DNA from 2 places in the Kosakonia sp. YIM B13571 genome. Region 2 is predicted to be linked to the other one. Evidence: predicted binding sites of a transcription regulator. Region 2 holds the regulator's gene; the other holds the start of a gene.
The links. Region 2 encodes CRP, which controls carbon source genes, mostly activating them, when cyclic AMP is high. Its sites were predicted from a motif close to ATGTGANNNNNNTCACAT; they were not measured.
Positions count from the first base shown of each region.

Region 1: ACFX4O_RS12795 (PTS mannitol transporter subunit IICBA) is a predicted target of CRP. The motif match lies at 3,325-3,342, and genes of this name have one in related genera.

Region 1 covers NZ_JBHZPL010000004.1:276,090-284,061, forward strand. Annotated here, with positions in the region: gene selB (selenocysteine-specific translation elongation factor) at 1-900, opposite strand, end outside; gene selA (L-seryl-tRNA(Sec) selenium transferase) at 897-2,273, opposite strand; gene ACFX4O_RS12790 (glutathione S-transferase) at 2,365-2,973, opposite strand; gene ACFX4O_RS12795 (PTS mannitol transporter subunit IICBA) at 3,488-5,395, shown strand; gene mtlD (mannitol-1-phosphate 5-dehydrogenase) at 5,488-6,651, shown strand; gene mtlR (mannitol operon repressor MtlR) at 6,651-7,238, shown strand; gene ACFX4O_RS12810 (YibL family ribosome-associated protein) at 7,294-7,656, shown strand; gene lldP (L-lactate permease) at 7,919-7,972, shown strand, end outside.
Region 2 covers NZ_JBHZPL010000004.1:22,819-30,790, forward strand. Annotated here, with positions in the region: gene prs (ribose-phosphate diphosphokinase) at 1-225, opposite strand, end outside; gene ACFX4O_RS11695 (NUDIX domain-containing protein) at 421-1,140, shown strand; gene ACFX4O_RS11700 (hydrolase) at 1,233-2,252, shown strand; gene ACFX4O_RS11705 (YheU family protein) at 2,249-2,467, shown strand; gene ACFX4O_RS11710 (phosphoribulokinase) at 2,522-3,391, shown strand; gene ACFX4O_RS11715 (OsmC family protein) at 3,434-3,838, opposite strand; gene crp (cAMP-activated global transcriptional regulator CRP) at 4,143-4,775, shown strand; gene ACFX4O_RS11725 (YccS/YhfK family putative transporter) at 4,822-6,900, shown strand; gene ACFX4O_RS11730 (aspartate aminotransferase family protein) at 6,890-7,972, opposite strand, start outside.

The DNA of each region.
Region 1 (7,972 bases), 250 kb from region 2:
CAGCAGCGACACGCGCCCGGTAACGTGGCTGGCGGCATGATGAATATGCAATGGCTGCCATTGCGTCAGCGGAACGTGAGTTTGCAGGGAGACAATCAGCCGCTCGGTGGGTTCGTCGGGCTGCTGCGACAACAGCCAGTCACCGCGGCTAAGCGCTTCTTTTTCTGCATCACCGGCAATATTCAGTGCGATACGCTGCCCGGCATGGGCGTGATCGACAGGTTGGTTCTGCGCATGCAACCCGCGCACACGCATCAGTTTATTCGCCCCGGTCAGCCACAGCGTATCGCCTACGCGGACATCGCCGGACAGCGCCGTTCCCGTCACCACCAGCCCCGCGCCTTTTACCGTGAAAGCGCGATCCAGCGCCAGGCGGAAACGTTGATGCTCCGGATGCGCGCGTTCTGGCAATTGCAACAGGTGTTCACGTAACTCAGCAATACCGCGCTGTTCCGTGGCGGCAGTGACAAACAGCGTCGCCTGCGGGTAACCAAAGGCCAGGAGCGTGTTTTGTACTTCCGCGCGCACCTCGGCAATGCGTGCCTCATCCACACGGTCTGCCTTGGTCAGTGCCACCGTCAGCGCCGGGTTGCCGGTCAATTGTAAAATCGCCAGATGCTCGCGCGTCTGCGCCATTACGCCATCATCACATGCCACCACCAGCAGCGCATGGTCGATGCCGCCAACACCCGCGAGCATATTAGAGAGGAATTTTTCATGCCCAGGCACATCAATAAAACCCGGCACACGGCCATCCGGCTGTGGCCAGTAGGCGTAACCGAGATCGATGGTCATGCCGCGTTTTTTCTCTTCCGGCAGACGATCCGCATTCACGCCGGTAATCGCTTCAATCAAGGTGGTTTTGCCGTGGTCGACGTGCCCGGCAGTAGCAATAATCATTTCAGCAACATCTCCAGCAAGCGGGATTCATCATCAATACAGCGGCAATCCAGCCACAGGCGACCATCGTAAATACGACCAATCACCGGCTGTGGCAGCGCCCGCCACTGCGCGGCCAGCGCCTCCAGACCTCGGCCACTGCCATCGCGCGGAGTAAACGTCAGCGCCGCGCCCGGCAGCCTGTCGACCGGCAGCGAACCACTACCAATTTGTGACAGGCAGGCTTCCACACGCAGCTCAAACGCGTGATAACGCGCCGTCAGCGCCACGCACAAGCGCTGCGCTTGCTCACGAATTTCCGCCTCCGGGCGGATTAAGTAACGCAGCGTCGGCAGGTTCTCAGTGAGTTTTTCCGGGTGCAGATAGAGGCGTAACGTCGCCTCCAGCGCCGCAAGCGTCATTTTATCCGCCCGCAATGCGCGTTTCAGCGGGTGCTGCTGCAACTGTTCAATCAGCGGTTTTTTACCCACGATAATGCCCGCCTGCGGGCCGCCGAGCAGCTTATCACCGGAGAAACTCACCAGGCTCACACCGGCAGCAATCAGCGCTTGCGGCATCGGTTCCTGCGGCAAACCGTAGCGGCTTAAATCGACCAGTGAACCGCTACCCAGATCGACAATCACCGGTAGCGCATGCTCTTCGCCTAGCGCGACCAGCTCGGCTTCATCCACCGCTTTGGTAAAACCTTCGATATGGTAATTACTGGTGTGGACTTTCATCAGCAGCGCGGTGTTATCGTTAATCGCCTGGCGGTAATCCTTCGCATGCGTGCGGTTAGTGGTGCCCACTTCGTGCAGCACACAACCCGCCTGGCGCATCACATCCGGAATGCGAAACGCACCGCCAATTTCCACCAGCTCACCGCGTGACACCACCACTTCGCGACCAGCCGCCGTGGCCGCCAGCATCAGCAACACCGCTGCGGCATTGTTATTAACGATGCAGGCATCTTCCGCGCCGGTAAGCTGACAGAGAAGATCGGCCAGGGCGCGATCGCGATGACCGCGCCCCGCGCCATCGAGGTCATACTCCAGCGTCACCGGCGAGCCCATCACCTGCGCGACGGCGTCGATGGCGGCCTGCGGCTGTACCGCGCGGCCTAAGTTTGTGTGCAGCACCGTGCCGCTCAGGTTAAACACCGGGCGCAGCGCGCTGCTGTCGCACTGTTCCAGCCGCTGTTGCGCCGCCGCTGCCCAGTCGAGGCACCAGTCGGGTAACGTTTGTGCTTCACGGATCTGCGCGCGCGCCTCGTCCTGAAGCTGGCGCAGCGTTTGCGCCACGCGACTGTGGCCGAAAGTGGTTAATAAAGTGGCGAACGCCTCGTCACGTAACAGGCGATCGGTCGAAGGGATCTGGCTGTAAAGAGTTGTCATGAAAAGGCCTGGCTATGAGTTGCCCCCTCCCGTCAGGGGGTTTGACGTGAGGGGATTGTACAGTGACTTGCTCAGGCGGACATCATGCTTATCAAGCCTTCGGTGGTTCGGTACGGGCGAAACTCTCGCGCTGAAACAGGTTTTCCACCAGCTTTACCAATAAGGGGCGATCAACACACCAGCCGGGCGAAACATGGCGGAAGTTGAGGTAACCAATGGCGCAGGCGATTGCCACCGTCGCCAGGTTCAAGGTATCCACACTCAGCGTGCCATCTTTAAGATAGCTTTCCAGCGCGTCCAGCCCGCGCGAGACTTTTTCCCGCTGGCGTAACAGCTCCGTTTCCGATTGTTGTTCGACCGGGCGCGCCAGCTCGCGAACCGAGACCAGTGCGGCATCCATAATGCCGTCGGCCAGCGCTTCCAGTTGGCGAACTTTTAACGCCGCTTTGGGATCAGTAGGTAACATAGCCGGGGCGATATTCAGCAAATCAATGTATTCCGCAATGATCGGCGAGTCGTACCACACTTCACCGTCATCGGTTATCAGCGCCGGAACTTTGCCAAGCGGGTTGTACTGCGCCACGCTATTAACAGCGTTATAGGGCTGTTCATTGATAAACTCAAAGGTAATGCCCTTTTCCAGCAGGATCACCGAAATTTTGCGTACAAAAGGGCTGGTATAGCTGCCGATCAGTTTCATTGCCTTCTCCGTTTTCGCCAACAAAAACCTAAGTATGAACGAGCGGGCGCAGATTGTTTCATCAAGATGAAAACTTCTGCCGCTACAGTGAGTATCACTTTCGGCAGTGAAAGGAAGTTACAGGTTATGCGGCTCGCCAAAAACACAGGTTGCTGGCGATCACACTCGGAAAAGTCCTGACGAAAATATCTTGTGATCCATATCACAAATACATAACAAATCATCGAGTTAAAAATGTGAATAACATCACACTTACAGGCTCATAACGTGTGGTTTTTGCGCTTTGTTCTTTTTTTACACTGATTTTTTGTGATAAATATCACACTAATAGGTGGCATACCCCCTACATTAGTGTGATCTAAATCACACTAATGTGCGTCATCTGGACAGCTACGCGATTCGGTGCGAGATTTCGCCTCACAGATAACCCAGGTCCGGCTACCTCTGCCGCCACGTTAACAACAAACCTCGGGCTTCCGGCCTGTGCGATAGCAAACATAAGAAGGGGTGTTTTATGTCATCCGATATCAAGATCAAAGTGCAAAGCTTTGGTCGTTTTCTCAGCAATATGGTGATGCCGAATATCGGCGCGTTCATCGCGTGGGGGATCATCACCGCATTGTTTATTCCTACAGGGTGGTTGCCTAACGAGACGCTGGCGAAACTCGTTGGCCCAATGATTACTTATCTGCTGCCTCTGCTCATCGGTTACACCGGTGGTCGTCTGGTAGGCGGCGATCGTGGCGGCGTAGTCGGCGCGATCACCACAATGGGGGTTATCGTCGGTGCGGATATGCCGATGTTCCTCGGTGCAATGATCGCGGGTCCGCTTGGCGGCTGGGCGATTAAACACTTTGATAACTGGGTCGACGGTAAGATCAAATCCGGTTTCGAAATGCTGGTGAACAACTTCTCCGCTGGCATCATCGGTATGATCCTCGCCATCCTGGCGTTCCTTGGCATTGGTCCTGCGGTTGAAGTGCTGTCCAAAGTTCTGGCAGCGGGCGTTAACTTCATGGTTGCGCACGAAATGCTGCCGCTGGCGTCTATTTTTGTTGAACCGGCGAAAATCCTGTTCCTCAATAACGCGATCAACCACGGTATCTTCTCACCGCTGGGTATCCAGCAATCGCATGACCTCGGCAAGTCCATCTTTTTCCTGATTGAAGCGAACCCGGGCCCGGGTATGGGCGTTCTGCTGGCGTATATGTTCTTTGGTCGCGGCAGCGCTAAACAATCTGCTGGCGGCGCGGCTATCATCCACTTCCTGGGTGGTATCCACGAAATTTACTTCCCGTATGTGCTGATGAACCCGCGTCTGCTGCTTGCCGTTATCCTCGGCGGTATGACTGGCGTGTTCACCCTGAGCGTGCTGAACGGCGGCCTGGTCTCTCCGGCTTCTCCAGGTTCCATCCTGGCGGTGCTGGCAATGACGCCAAAAGGCGCGTACTTCGCCAACCTGGCGGCTATTTTCGCTGCGCTGGTGGTTTCTTTCGTGATCTCTTCCATCCTGCTGAAAACCAGCAAAGTGAAAGACGACGAAGACCTGCAAGAAGCGACCCGTCGCATTCACGAAATGAAAGCCGAGTCTAAAGGCGCAACCCCGCTGGCGGCGGGCGACGTGACCAACGACCTGAGCCATGTGCGTAAAATCATCGTCGCATGTGACGCCGGTATGGGTTCCAGCGCCATGGGCGCAGGCGTGCTGCGTAAGAAAGTGCAGGATGCAGGTCTGAGCAACATCTCTGTGACCAACAGCGCGATCAACAGCCTGCCGTCTGACGTTGACCTGGTGATTACGCACCGCGATCTGACCGAGCGCGCTATGCGCCAGGCACCGCAGGCGCAGCATATTTCGCTGACCAACTTCCTGGACAGCGGCCTGTACACCAATCTGACCGAACGTCTGGTTGCCGCACAGCGCCACACTGACAACGAAGCCAAAGTCACCAGCAGCTTGCAGGACAGCTTTGATGCCCCGAACACCAACCTGTTCAAGTTGGGTGCGGAGAATATCTTCCTGGGTCGCACAGCGAGCAACAAAGAAGAAGCCATCCGTTTTGCCGGTGAGCAACTGGTCAAAGGCGGCTACGTTCAGCCGGAATATGTGGAGGCCATGCTGGAACGCGAAAAACTGACCCCGACCTATCTGGGTGAGTCCATCGCAGTACCGCACGGCACGGTGGAAGCGAAAGATCGCGTGTTGAAAACCGGCGTGGTGTTCTGTCAGTATCCGAACGGTGTTCGCTTCGGTGAAGAAGAAGACGACATCGCCCGCCTGGTGATCGGCATCGCGGCGCGTAACAACGAGCACATTCAGGTGATCACCAGCCTCACCAATGCATTGGACGATGAGACGGTGATTCAGCGTCTGGCGCATACGACCAGCGTTGAAGAAGTGCTGGCACTGCTCGGCAAGTAATCGGTTTTCCTCCCTCTCCCCACGGGGAGAGGGCTAGGGTGAGGGGAAATATTTGCGGTTCCTCACCCCAGCCCTCTCGGGTAAAAACATTGATGAAGGTTAAGACTATGAAAGCATTACATTTTGGCGCAGGTAATATCGGACGTGGCTTTATCGGCAAATTGCTCGCCGACGCGGGGATTGAACTGACGTTCGCCGATGTGAATCAGGTGGTGCTCGACGCCCTTAATGCCCGTCATAGCTATCAGGTGCATGTGGTTGGTGAAAAAGCGCAGGTCGATACCGTCTCCGGCGTTAACGCCGTGAGCAGCATTGGTGATGAAGTTGTCGACCTGATTGCACACGTTGATCTGGTGACCACGGCGGTCGGCCCGGTGGTGCTGGAACGCATCGCCCCGGCTATCGCCAAAGGTCTGGCAAAACGTAAAGCGCAGGGCATTAACACGCCGCTGAATATTATCGCGTGTGAAAACATGGTGCGCGGTACCACGCAGCTGAAAGGGCATGTCATTAACGCACTGGCGGACGCCGACAAGGCCTGGGTTGAAGAACATGTTGGCTTCGTGGATTCCGCCGTTGACCGTATTGTTCCGCCGGCTGAATCCGCGACTAACGATCCGCTGGAAGTCACGGTGGAAACCTTCAGCGAGTGGATTGTTGATAAAACCCAGTTCAAAGGCGCGCTGCCAACCATTCCGGGCATGGAATTAACTGATAACCTGATGGCATTTGTTGAACGTAAGCTCTTCACGCTGAATACCGGGCATGCTATAACCGCGTACCTTGGAAAACAGACCGGCCATCAAACCATTCGCGACGCAATTCTGGATGCCAGCATCCGTGCGGTTGTGAAAGGCGCAATGGAAGAGAGCGGCGCGGTGCTGATCAAACGTTATGGCTTCGATGCCGACAAGCATGCCGCGTACATTCAGAAAATCCTGGGTCGTTTTGAAAACCCCTATCTGAAAGACGATGTTGAGCGCGTAGGTCGTCAACCGCTGCGTAAACTGAGCGCGGGCGATCGCCTGATCAAACCATTGCTCGGCACGCTGGAGTACAACCTGCCGCACGCTAACCTGGTGAAAGGAATTGCCGCTGCCATGCATTACCGCAGCGAGCAGGATCCGCAGGCGCAGGAGCTGGCTCAGCTTATCGAAGAGAAAGGCCCGCAAGCCGCTCTGGCGCAGGTTTCCGGCCTGGATGCTAACAGCCCGGTCGTTAACGAAGCCGTCAGCGTCTATAACGCCAGGGCATGATGCCGACGATGGCGCGGGAAACCCCGCGCCAGTTAACGAAATTGTCAGATATGCAGGCAATAATGGAAAAAACGCAGGCTTTCGAAAACCGTGTTCTCGAGCGTCTGAATGCTGGCAAAACCGTGCGAAGCTTTTTGATCGCCGCCGTTGAGTTGCTCAACGAAGCTGTCAATATTCTGGTATTGCAGGTATTTCGCAAAGATGACTACGCGGTGAAATACGCTGTAGAGCCGCTGCTTGACGGTGATGGACCGCTGGGCAATTTGTCCGTGCGTTTAAAGCTGATTTACGGTCTTGGGGTCATTTCCCGCCCGGAATATGAAGATGCCGAGCTGTTGATGGCGCTGCGTGAAGAGCTCAATCACGATGGCACCGAGTACGCGTTTACCGATGATGAGATCCTCGGGCCATTTGGTGAACTGCACTGCGTTGCTGCCCTGCCGCCCACGCCGGTGTTTGATACCAGTGACGCAAGGCTTTTGGCCATGCAAAAACAGCGCTACCAGCAAGTTGTGCGTTCAACCATGGTGCTCTCTCTGACCGAGCTTATTTCCCGTATCAGCTTAAAAAAAGCATTCCAGAAATAACCTTCGCCATAAATACTGTATCCTTATCGTTTTACTCCCCAACGAACTGAGCCTCATGAAAGAAGTCGAAAAGAACGAAATTAAGCGCCTGAGCGACCGCCTCGACGCTATTCGCCACCAGCAGGCGGATCTCTCCTTAGTTGACGCAGCAGAAAAATACGCTGAGCTGGAAAAAGAGAAAACCACGCTGGAAACCGAAATCGCCCGGCTGCGCGAGCTGTACACTCAGAAGCTGAGCAAAGAAGCGCAGAAGCTGATGAAAATGCCATTTCGCCGTGCGATCACCAAGAAAGAGCAGGCCGACCTCGGCAAACTGAAAAAAAGCATCCGTGGTCTGGTGGTTGTACACCCGATGACCGCGCTGGGCCGCGAAATGGGTCTCGATGCGATGACCGGCTTCGCTAACATCGAGTTCTGATCCTTTCTTAATAGCTCTGGCCGCTGAATAGCGCCAGGGCTGCACAATTGGCCCTACCAATTTCCATCGTTCCTCTCCCTGGTTCACAAATCCATCAAATCCCGTCACAGATGCATTGCCAGTTGGCAACATTTGGATAACCATTCGTTATCACAACCCCTACACAACCCAACTGGCAGGACCACTTTTACAAAACATGTGACGCAGAGCTAAGCGTAGACTTGCCGCTCGCCGGTTTTGTTGTGGTTCTCAGGAGACCTGCATGAATCTCTGGCAACAGAATTACGACCCGGCTGGCAACCTTTGGCTTTCCAGC
Region 2 (7,972 bases):
CAGATGGCTCACCGCGATATCGGTGGCGTGACGAACGGCGTCCACCAGTTGTGCCAGCAACATGAAGTCGTTCATATCGCGCATCGCGGCAACACGCACCCGCATCTGCTGGGCGAATGACGGAAGTTTGCCGGTGACTTTGAGCCAGACAGCTCCGTCTGGAAAGACGCCATGGCTCAGTGCAACCTGCGCGTTATCTATGAATAATTCGATTCTGCTCGCCATCTTTCACCTCGACTCAATAATTAATGTCCCTTGGACACAATTAATATTGTCTATAAGACACTTATTAGGCAAGCATTTTTTTAATCATTGAGGAACTAAATACTTAACCACCTGAAAATTAACAAGATAAAAGTTAGCTTGCTGCCCCAGGGCAGGCTGATAAACTTGTGGCGTGTAAAAAGGAGCGAATGAGCGATGATCAGTGAAGCAGAGTACCTGAAATCTTATGATGCCAGCCGTTTCCCCTCACCGCTGGTGACGGTGGATAGCGTGCTGTTTACGGTGCATCAGCAGGTGCTTTGTGTGTTATTGGTTCAGCGAGCCAGCCAGCCGCAGCAAGGGCGCTGGGGATTACCCGGCGGATTTATCGATATGGTGCAGGATGATTCCACGCGTGCCACGGCGCTGCGCAAACTGACGGAAAAAACCGGTGTTTCCCCATCGTGGCTGGAACAGTTGGATACCTTTTCCGGCCCGCAGCGCGATCCGCGCGGCTGGAGCCTGACTATCGCCTGGTTTGCGCTGATTTCGTGGATGTCCTGCGCGCCGCATATTGCAAGCGTAAGCGACGCAAAATGGGTGCCGGTGAGTGAGCTGGATACCATGGAGCTGGCTTTTGATCACCGGACAATAATCCATGCGGCGCTGCACCGGTTGCGGCAGAAAACCATGTACTCGCTCCTGCCGGTTTATTGCTTGCCCGATACGTTTACCCAGGCGCAATTGCAGGAAGCAACCGAGATAATCCTTGGCCAGCCTATTCAGCGTAAAAGTTTGATTCGCCGCTTTGAAGCCTCCGGCATGTTTGAAGAGACCGGCGAAAGCGTGGCGACCGGCGCGCGTAAAGCGCGTTTATGGCGGCGTAAACCAGGCGTCGACATACATCTGTTTTCGCGGAATTTGCTAACAGATTAATACGCGATCGTGCTAAGTCCCGTAAAATGAACAAACGGAATGCTCTTGCGCGGTTATAGTTGTCCCAATACCTACTCTATTTTTTCTGTGTTATGGCTGAAATTACACCTTCACAACTTTCGGAAATTGCAGATGATACGCATGACTTTCGCCCGATGCGCGGCGTGCGTAACCCGCATTTCCAAACCATGCTGCCACGCATTTTACGTCGACGCTTACAGTTTGAACCCTGGTGGCAGCGCCTTGAGCTGCCGGATGGCGACTTTGTTGATTTGGCCTGGAGCGAAGAACCGAATCAGGCGAAACATAAACCGCGGCTGGTGGTTTTTCATGGTCTGGAGGGCAGCCTTCACAGCCCTTACGCGCACGGTCTGGTGCATGCGGCGAAGCAGCGCGGCTGGCTTGGCGTGGTGATGCATTTTCGCGGCTGTAGCGGCATCCCGAATCGCCTGAACCGCATTTATCACTCGGGCGAAACCGAAGATGGCACCTGGTTCTTGCACTGGTTACATCAGGAATTCGGACCCGCGCCAACCGCAGCGGTGGGTTATTCGCTCGGCGGGAACATGCTCGGCTGTTTACTGGCAAAAGCCGATGATAACTTGCCTGTCGATGCAGCGGTGATTGTCTCTGCTCCGTTGGTGCTGGAAGCCTGCAGTTATCATATGGATAAGGGATTTTCCCGCGTTTATCAGCGCTACTTGTTGAATTTGCTGAAAGCGAACGCCGCGCGCAAGTTACGCGCCTATCCCGGCTCGCTGCCAACCACCTTGCCTGCGCTGCGTAAGTTGCGCCGTATTCGCGAGTTCGACGATCTGATCACCGCAAAAATCCACGGCTTTGCCGACGCACTGGATTACTATCGCCGCTGTAGCGCGATGCCGGTTTTGCCGGATATTCGTAAACCGACGCTGATTATCCACGCGAAAGATGACCCGTTTATGGATCACAACGTGATCCCGGATGCCGGGCATTTGCCGGCAAATATTGAGTACCAACTGACGGAACATGGCGGCCATGTCGGGTTTGTTGGTGGAACCTTGCGCCACCCGGAAATGTGGCTGGAAAAACGCATTCCGGATTGGTTATCCGCTTACCTGGAAAGACGATGATTATTCCCTGGCAAGAAATTGATGCGCAGACGCTGGACAATCTGATTGAGAGCTTTGTCTTGCGCGAAGGCACTGATTATGGTGAACATGAGCGTTCACTTGAGCAAAAGGTCGCCGACGTTAAACGGCAGCTGCAACGCGGCGAAGCCGTACTGGTGTGGTCGGAACTGCACGAGACGGCCAATATAATGCCGCGCGGACAGTTCCACGACTGAACAAATACATGGCGGCTGGCTATACTGAAATAATCGTTAATTCAGGGAGTTGCTATGTCCGCCAAACATCCGGTTATCGCCGTTACAGGCTCCAGCGGCGCGGGAACCACCACCACCAGCCTCGCCTTTCGTAAAATCTTCGCTCAGCTCAATATGCACGCGGCAGAAGTGGAAGGTGACAGTTTCCATCGCTATACCCGCCCGGAAATGGATATGGCTATCCGCAAGGCCCGCGATCTTGGGCGGCATATCAGCTATTTTGGCCCGGAAGCCAATGACTTTGGCCTGCTGGAACAGACGTTTAGCGAATATGGTCAAACTGGCAAAGGCCAGGCGCGCAAATACCTGCACACCTACGATGAAGCCGTTCCCTGGAACCAGGTACCGGGCACGTTTACACCCTGGCAACCGCTGCCTGAGCCGACCGATGTGCTGTTTTATGAAGGTCTGCACGGCGGTGTAGTGACCCCGCAAAACGATGTCGCAAAGCATGTGGATTTGCTGGTGGGCGTAGTGCCGATCGTCAATCTGGAATGGATTCAAAAGCTTGTCCGCGATACCAGCGAGCGCGGGCATTCGCGTGAAGCGGTGATGGATTCTGTCGTGCGCTCGATGGAGGATTACATCAATTTTATTACGCCGCAGTTTTCCCGTACGCACATCAACTTCCAGCGCGTGCCAACGGTGGATACCTCCAATCCCTTTGCGGCGAAAGGCATTCCCTCGCTTGACGAGAGTTTTGTGGTGATCCACTTCCGTAATCTGGAAGGGATTGATTACCCGTGGTTACTGGCGATGCTGCAAGGCTCGTTTATCTCGCATATGGATACGCTGGTGGTGCCTGGCGGGAAAATGGGGCTGGCGATGGAGTTGATTATGACGCCGCTGGTGCAACGGCTGATGGAAGGCAAAAAGATCAAATAATGTAGAAAGCCCGGTAAGCAACGCGCCGCCGGGCTTTTCGCATCAGGCTTCGATAACTTCGTAAGAGTGGGTGATGTTCACCGCTTTTTCGAGCATCAAGGCCACGGAGCAATACTTCTCCGCGGATAAATCCACCGCGCGGGAAACCGCCGCATCCTTCAGATCTTTTCCGGTGACGATAAAGTGCAAATTGATGTGGGTAAACAGGCGCGGCGCTTCTTCGCGACGCTCTGAGGTCAGCTTCACTTCGCAGTCGGTCACGTCATGACGCCCTTTTTGCAAAATAGAAACCACATCGATGGCACTGCATCCGCCCGCCGCCATCAGCACCATTTCCATCGGGCTTGGCGCTTTGTCGCCGGAGTTGCCGTCCATCAGGATTTGGTGACCCGATGCGGACTCACCAAGGAACGTTAACCCTTCAACCCATTTCACACGTGCCTGCATTTTCTTCACTCCGGAGTGGCAATTTTCTTTACAGATTACGCGTACATAACAAAACTCGCAACGGAAGGCGACCTGCGTCATGCTGAAGCGAGACACCAGGAGACAGGCGGTAAAAGCTATGCTAAAACACTCTGGATGCTACAGAGATAAATGGATGTTACGCATGTATGCATGACATCATACTTTAGAGACCGCAGATGACGCTGACGGTCCGCTTCCCAGGATGCGGGAAGCTTAGATTGCAACCCCAGACGTAGGGGCTCATCCTGTGTCTGAGACAGCTTATAACAGAGGATAATCGCGCATGGTGCTTGGCAAACCACAAACAGACCCGACGCTTGAATGGTTCTTGTCTCATTGCCACATTCATAAGTACCCGTCGAAGAGCACGCTGATTCACCAGGGTGAAAAAGCGGAAACGCTGTATTACATCGTTAAAGGCTCAGTGGCAGTGCTGATCAAGGATGAAGAAGGTAAAGAGATGATCCTCTCTTACCTGAACCAGGGAGATTTTATCGGTGAACTGGGCCTGTTCGAAGAGGGTCAGGAGCGCAGTGCATGGGTACGCGCTAAAACTGCTTGTGAAGTGGCTGAAATCTCCTACAAAAAATTCCGTCAGTTAATCCAGGTTAACCCGGATATCCTGATGCGTCTTTCCTCACAAATGGCGCGTCGCCTGCAGGTCACTTCAGAAAAAGTGGGCAACCTTGCCTTCCTTGACGTAACCGGCCGTATCGCGCAAACGCTATTAAATCTGGCGAAACAGCCAGACGCAATGACCCACCCGGACGGCATGCAAATTAAAATTACTCGCCAGGAAATTGGTCAGATCGTCGGTTGTTCCCGTGAAACAGTGGGCCGCATTCTCAAAATGCTCGAAGATCAGAATCTGATCTCCGCCCACGGTAAAACCATCGTCGTATACGGAACGCGTTAATCTGTAAAACGGCGCAGCTTACGCGCTGCGTCGTTTTTCTTCCCTCATGTGGCGCAGGCTGATTTATCATCCCGAAATCAACTACGCACTGCGACAGACGCTGGTGTTATGTTTGCCTGTGGCCATTGGTCTGGTTACCGGCCATCTGCAACAAGGTCTGCTGTTTTCCCTCGTTCCCGCCTGCTGCAACATCGCCGGGCTTGATACGCCACATAAACGTTTTTTCAAGCGCCTGATCATTGGCGGAAGCTTGTTTGCTGGCAGCAGCCTGGCGGTTCAATTATTGCTGGCGAAAGATCTTCCATTGCCGTTGATCCTCACTGGGCTGACGCTGGTTTTAGGCGTGACCGCCGAAATTAGCGCGCTGCACGGTCGCCTGCTCCCGGCTTCGCTCATTGCCGCCATCTTTACGCTCAGCCTTGCCGGTAATATGCCGGTATGGGAGCCGCTGCTTATCTATGCGCTGGGCACGCTGTGGTACGGGCTGTTCAACTGGTTCTGGTTCTGGATGTGGCGAGAGCAACCACTGCGCGAATCTCTCAGCCTGCTCTACCGGCAACTGGCGGATTACTGCGAGGCGAAATACAGCCTGCTGACGCAGCACGCCGACCCGGAAAAAGCGCTGCCGCCGTTGCTCGCCCGCCAGCAAAAGGCGGTGGATATGATAAGCCAGAGCTATCAACAGCTGCATATGCTGGCCGCCAATAAGCACAACGATTACAAACGGCTACTGCGGGTTTTCCAGGTAGCGCTGGATCTACAAGAGCACATTTCGGTGAGTTTGCACCAGCCGGAAGAAGTGCAAAAACTGGTGGAACAAACCCACGCCGAGCAGGTGATCCGCTGGAATGCGCAGACGGTCGCCGCTCGCTTGCGCATCCTGGCTGATGACATTCTCTACCATCGCTACCCTACTCGCTTCAACATGGATAAGCAGATCGGCGCGCTGGAAAAAATCGCCCGCCAGCACCCGGATAACCCGGTCGGGCAATTCTGCGCCTGGCATTTTAGCCGTATCGCTCGCGTCTTGCGCACTCAGCGCCCGCTCTATGCCCGCGATCTGATGGCGGAAAAGCAGCGGCGCTTACCCCTTTTGCCAGCCCTGAAAAGTTATTTATCACTGAAATCCGCAGCGCTGCGTAATGCCGCGCGGATAAGCGTAATGCTCAGCATCGCCAGCCTGATGGGCAGCGCCCTGCATTTACCGAAACCCTACTGGATCATGATGACGGTGATGTTTGTCACGCAAAACGGTTATGGCGCAACGCGCGTTCGCATTGTCCACCGGGCGGCGGGAACCCTTGCGGGGCTGGTAATTGCGGGGGCAACGCTGCACTTTCATGTTCCGCTCGGTTTTACGCTGGCCGCGATGCTGATGATTACGCTGGTCAGTTATCTCATTATTCGGAAAAACTACGGCTGGGCGATGGTGGGTTTTACCATTACCGCCGTCTACACCTTGCAGTTGCTGACGCTAAATGGTGAGGAGTTTATCGTCGCCCGGCTTATTGATACGTTGATTGGTTGCCTGATTGCCTTCGGCGGCATGGTCTGGCTGTGGCCGCAGTGGCAAAGTGGCTTGCTGCGTCAGAATGCGCATGATGCGCTGGAAACGGATCAGGAAGCGATTCGCCTGATCCTAAGCGATAACCCAGAGCCAACACCGCTTGCCTGGCAACGTATGCGCGTAAACCAGGCGCATAACGCCCTGTTTAACTCGCTAAACCAGGCCATGCAGGAACCGGGATTTAATACGCGTTATCTGGAAGATATGAAACTGTGGGTAACGCACAGCCAATTTATCGTTGAGCATATCAATGCGATGACGACACTGGCGCGCGAACATACGATGTTGACGCCGGAACTGGCGCAACGTTATTTGCAATCCTGCGAAATTGCCCTGCAGCGCTGCCAACAGCGGCTGGAGTATGACGGGCCGGGAGAATCCGGCGATGTGAATATCCTCGAAGCCCCGGAAACGTTAACGCACGGGCCAATGAGCACGCTGGAGCAGCATTTACAACGGATTATCGGGCATCTGAACACCATGCACACCATTTCGTCGGTAGCATGGCGTCAGCGCCCGCATCACGGCATTTGGCTAAATCGCCGCCTTAACCGTTGACCACTTTCGCCACCGCATCCGCGAAGCGGTTCATCCCTTCTTCAATATCCTGCGCGTCAATAACCAGCGAGGGGACAAAGCGCATGACGTCCGGGCCGGCGTTCAGCACCATTACACCCGCATCGGCGGCGGCGTAGAGGAAATCGCGCGCGCGGCCTTTATATTGCGGTTTAAGCTCAGCACCAATGAGCAGCCCCATGCCGCGAATGTCGCTAAACAGGTCAAATTTCTCGCCGATTTGCTGTAAATGCTTAACGAACAACTGACGTTTTTCATTCACGCCACTGAGCACGTCCGGCGTGTTGATAATATCGAATGCGGTCCCGGCGACGGCGCAGGCCAGCGGGTTGCCACCGTAGGTGGAACCGTGTGAACCGGCGTGGAAGACACTGGCAATCTCATGCGTGGTCAGCATCGCGCTGATAGGGAAACCACCGCCGAGCGCTTTGGCGCTGGTCAGAATATCCGGCGTCACGCCATAATGCATATAAGCAAACAACTCTCCGCTGCGGCCCATGCCGCACTGCACTTCGTCAAATACCAGCAGTGCGTTGTGCTGATCGCACAGCTCGCGCAAACCTTTCAGGAAATCCGGCGTGGCGGCAGTAACGCCGCCTTCACCCTGAATAGGCTCTACCACTACCGCGCAGGTGTGATCGTCCATCACCGCTTTCACCGCGTGCAGATCGTTAAACGGCACATGAATAATGTCTGCCGGTTTCGGGCCAAAGCCATCGGAATACTTCGGTTGGCCGCCCACGCTTACGGTAAACAGCGAACGCCCGTGGAAAGCATTATGGAACGCGATGATTTTTGTTTTATATGGGCTGTGACGCGTAGATGCATAAAAACGCGCCAGCTTGAATGCCGTTTCGTTGGCCTCAGTACCGGAGTTCATAAACACCACGCGCTCGGCAAACGTGGCGTCGATGAGTTTACGCGCCAGGCGCAGAGCAGGCTCGTTGGTAAAAACATTGCTGGTGTGCCACAGGGTCTCGCCCTGCGTTTTCAGCGTCTCCACCAGCGCCGGATGACAGTGTCCTAACGCAGTAACCGCAATTCCACCTGCAAA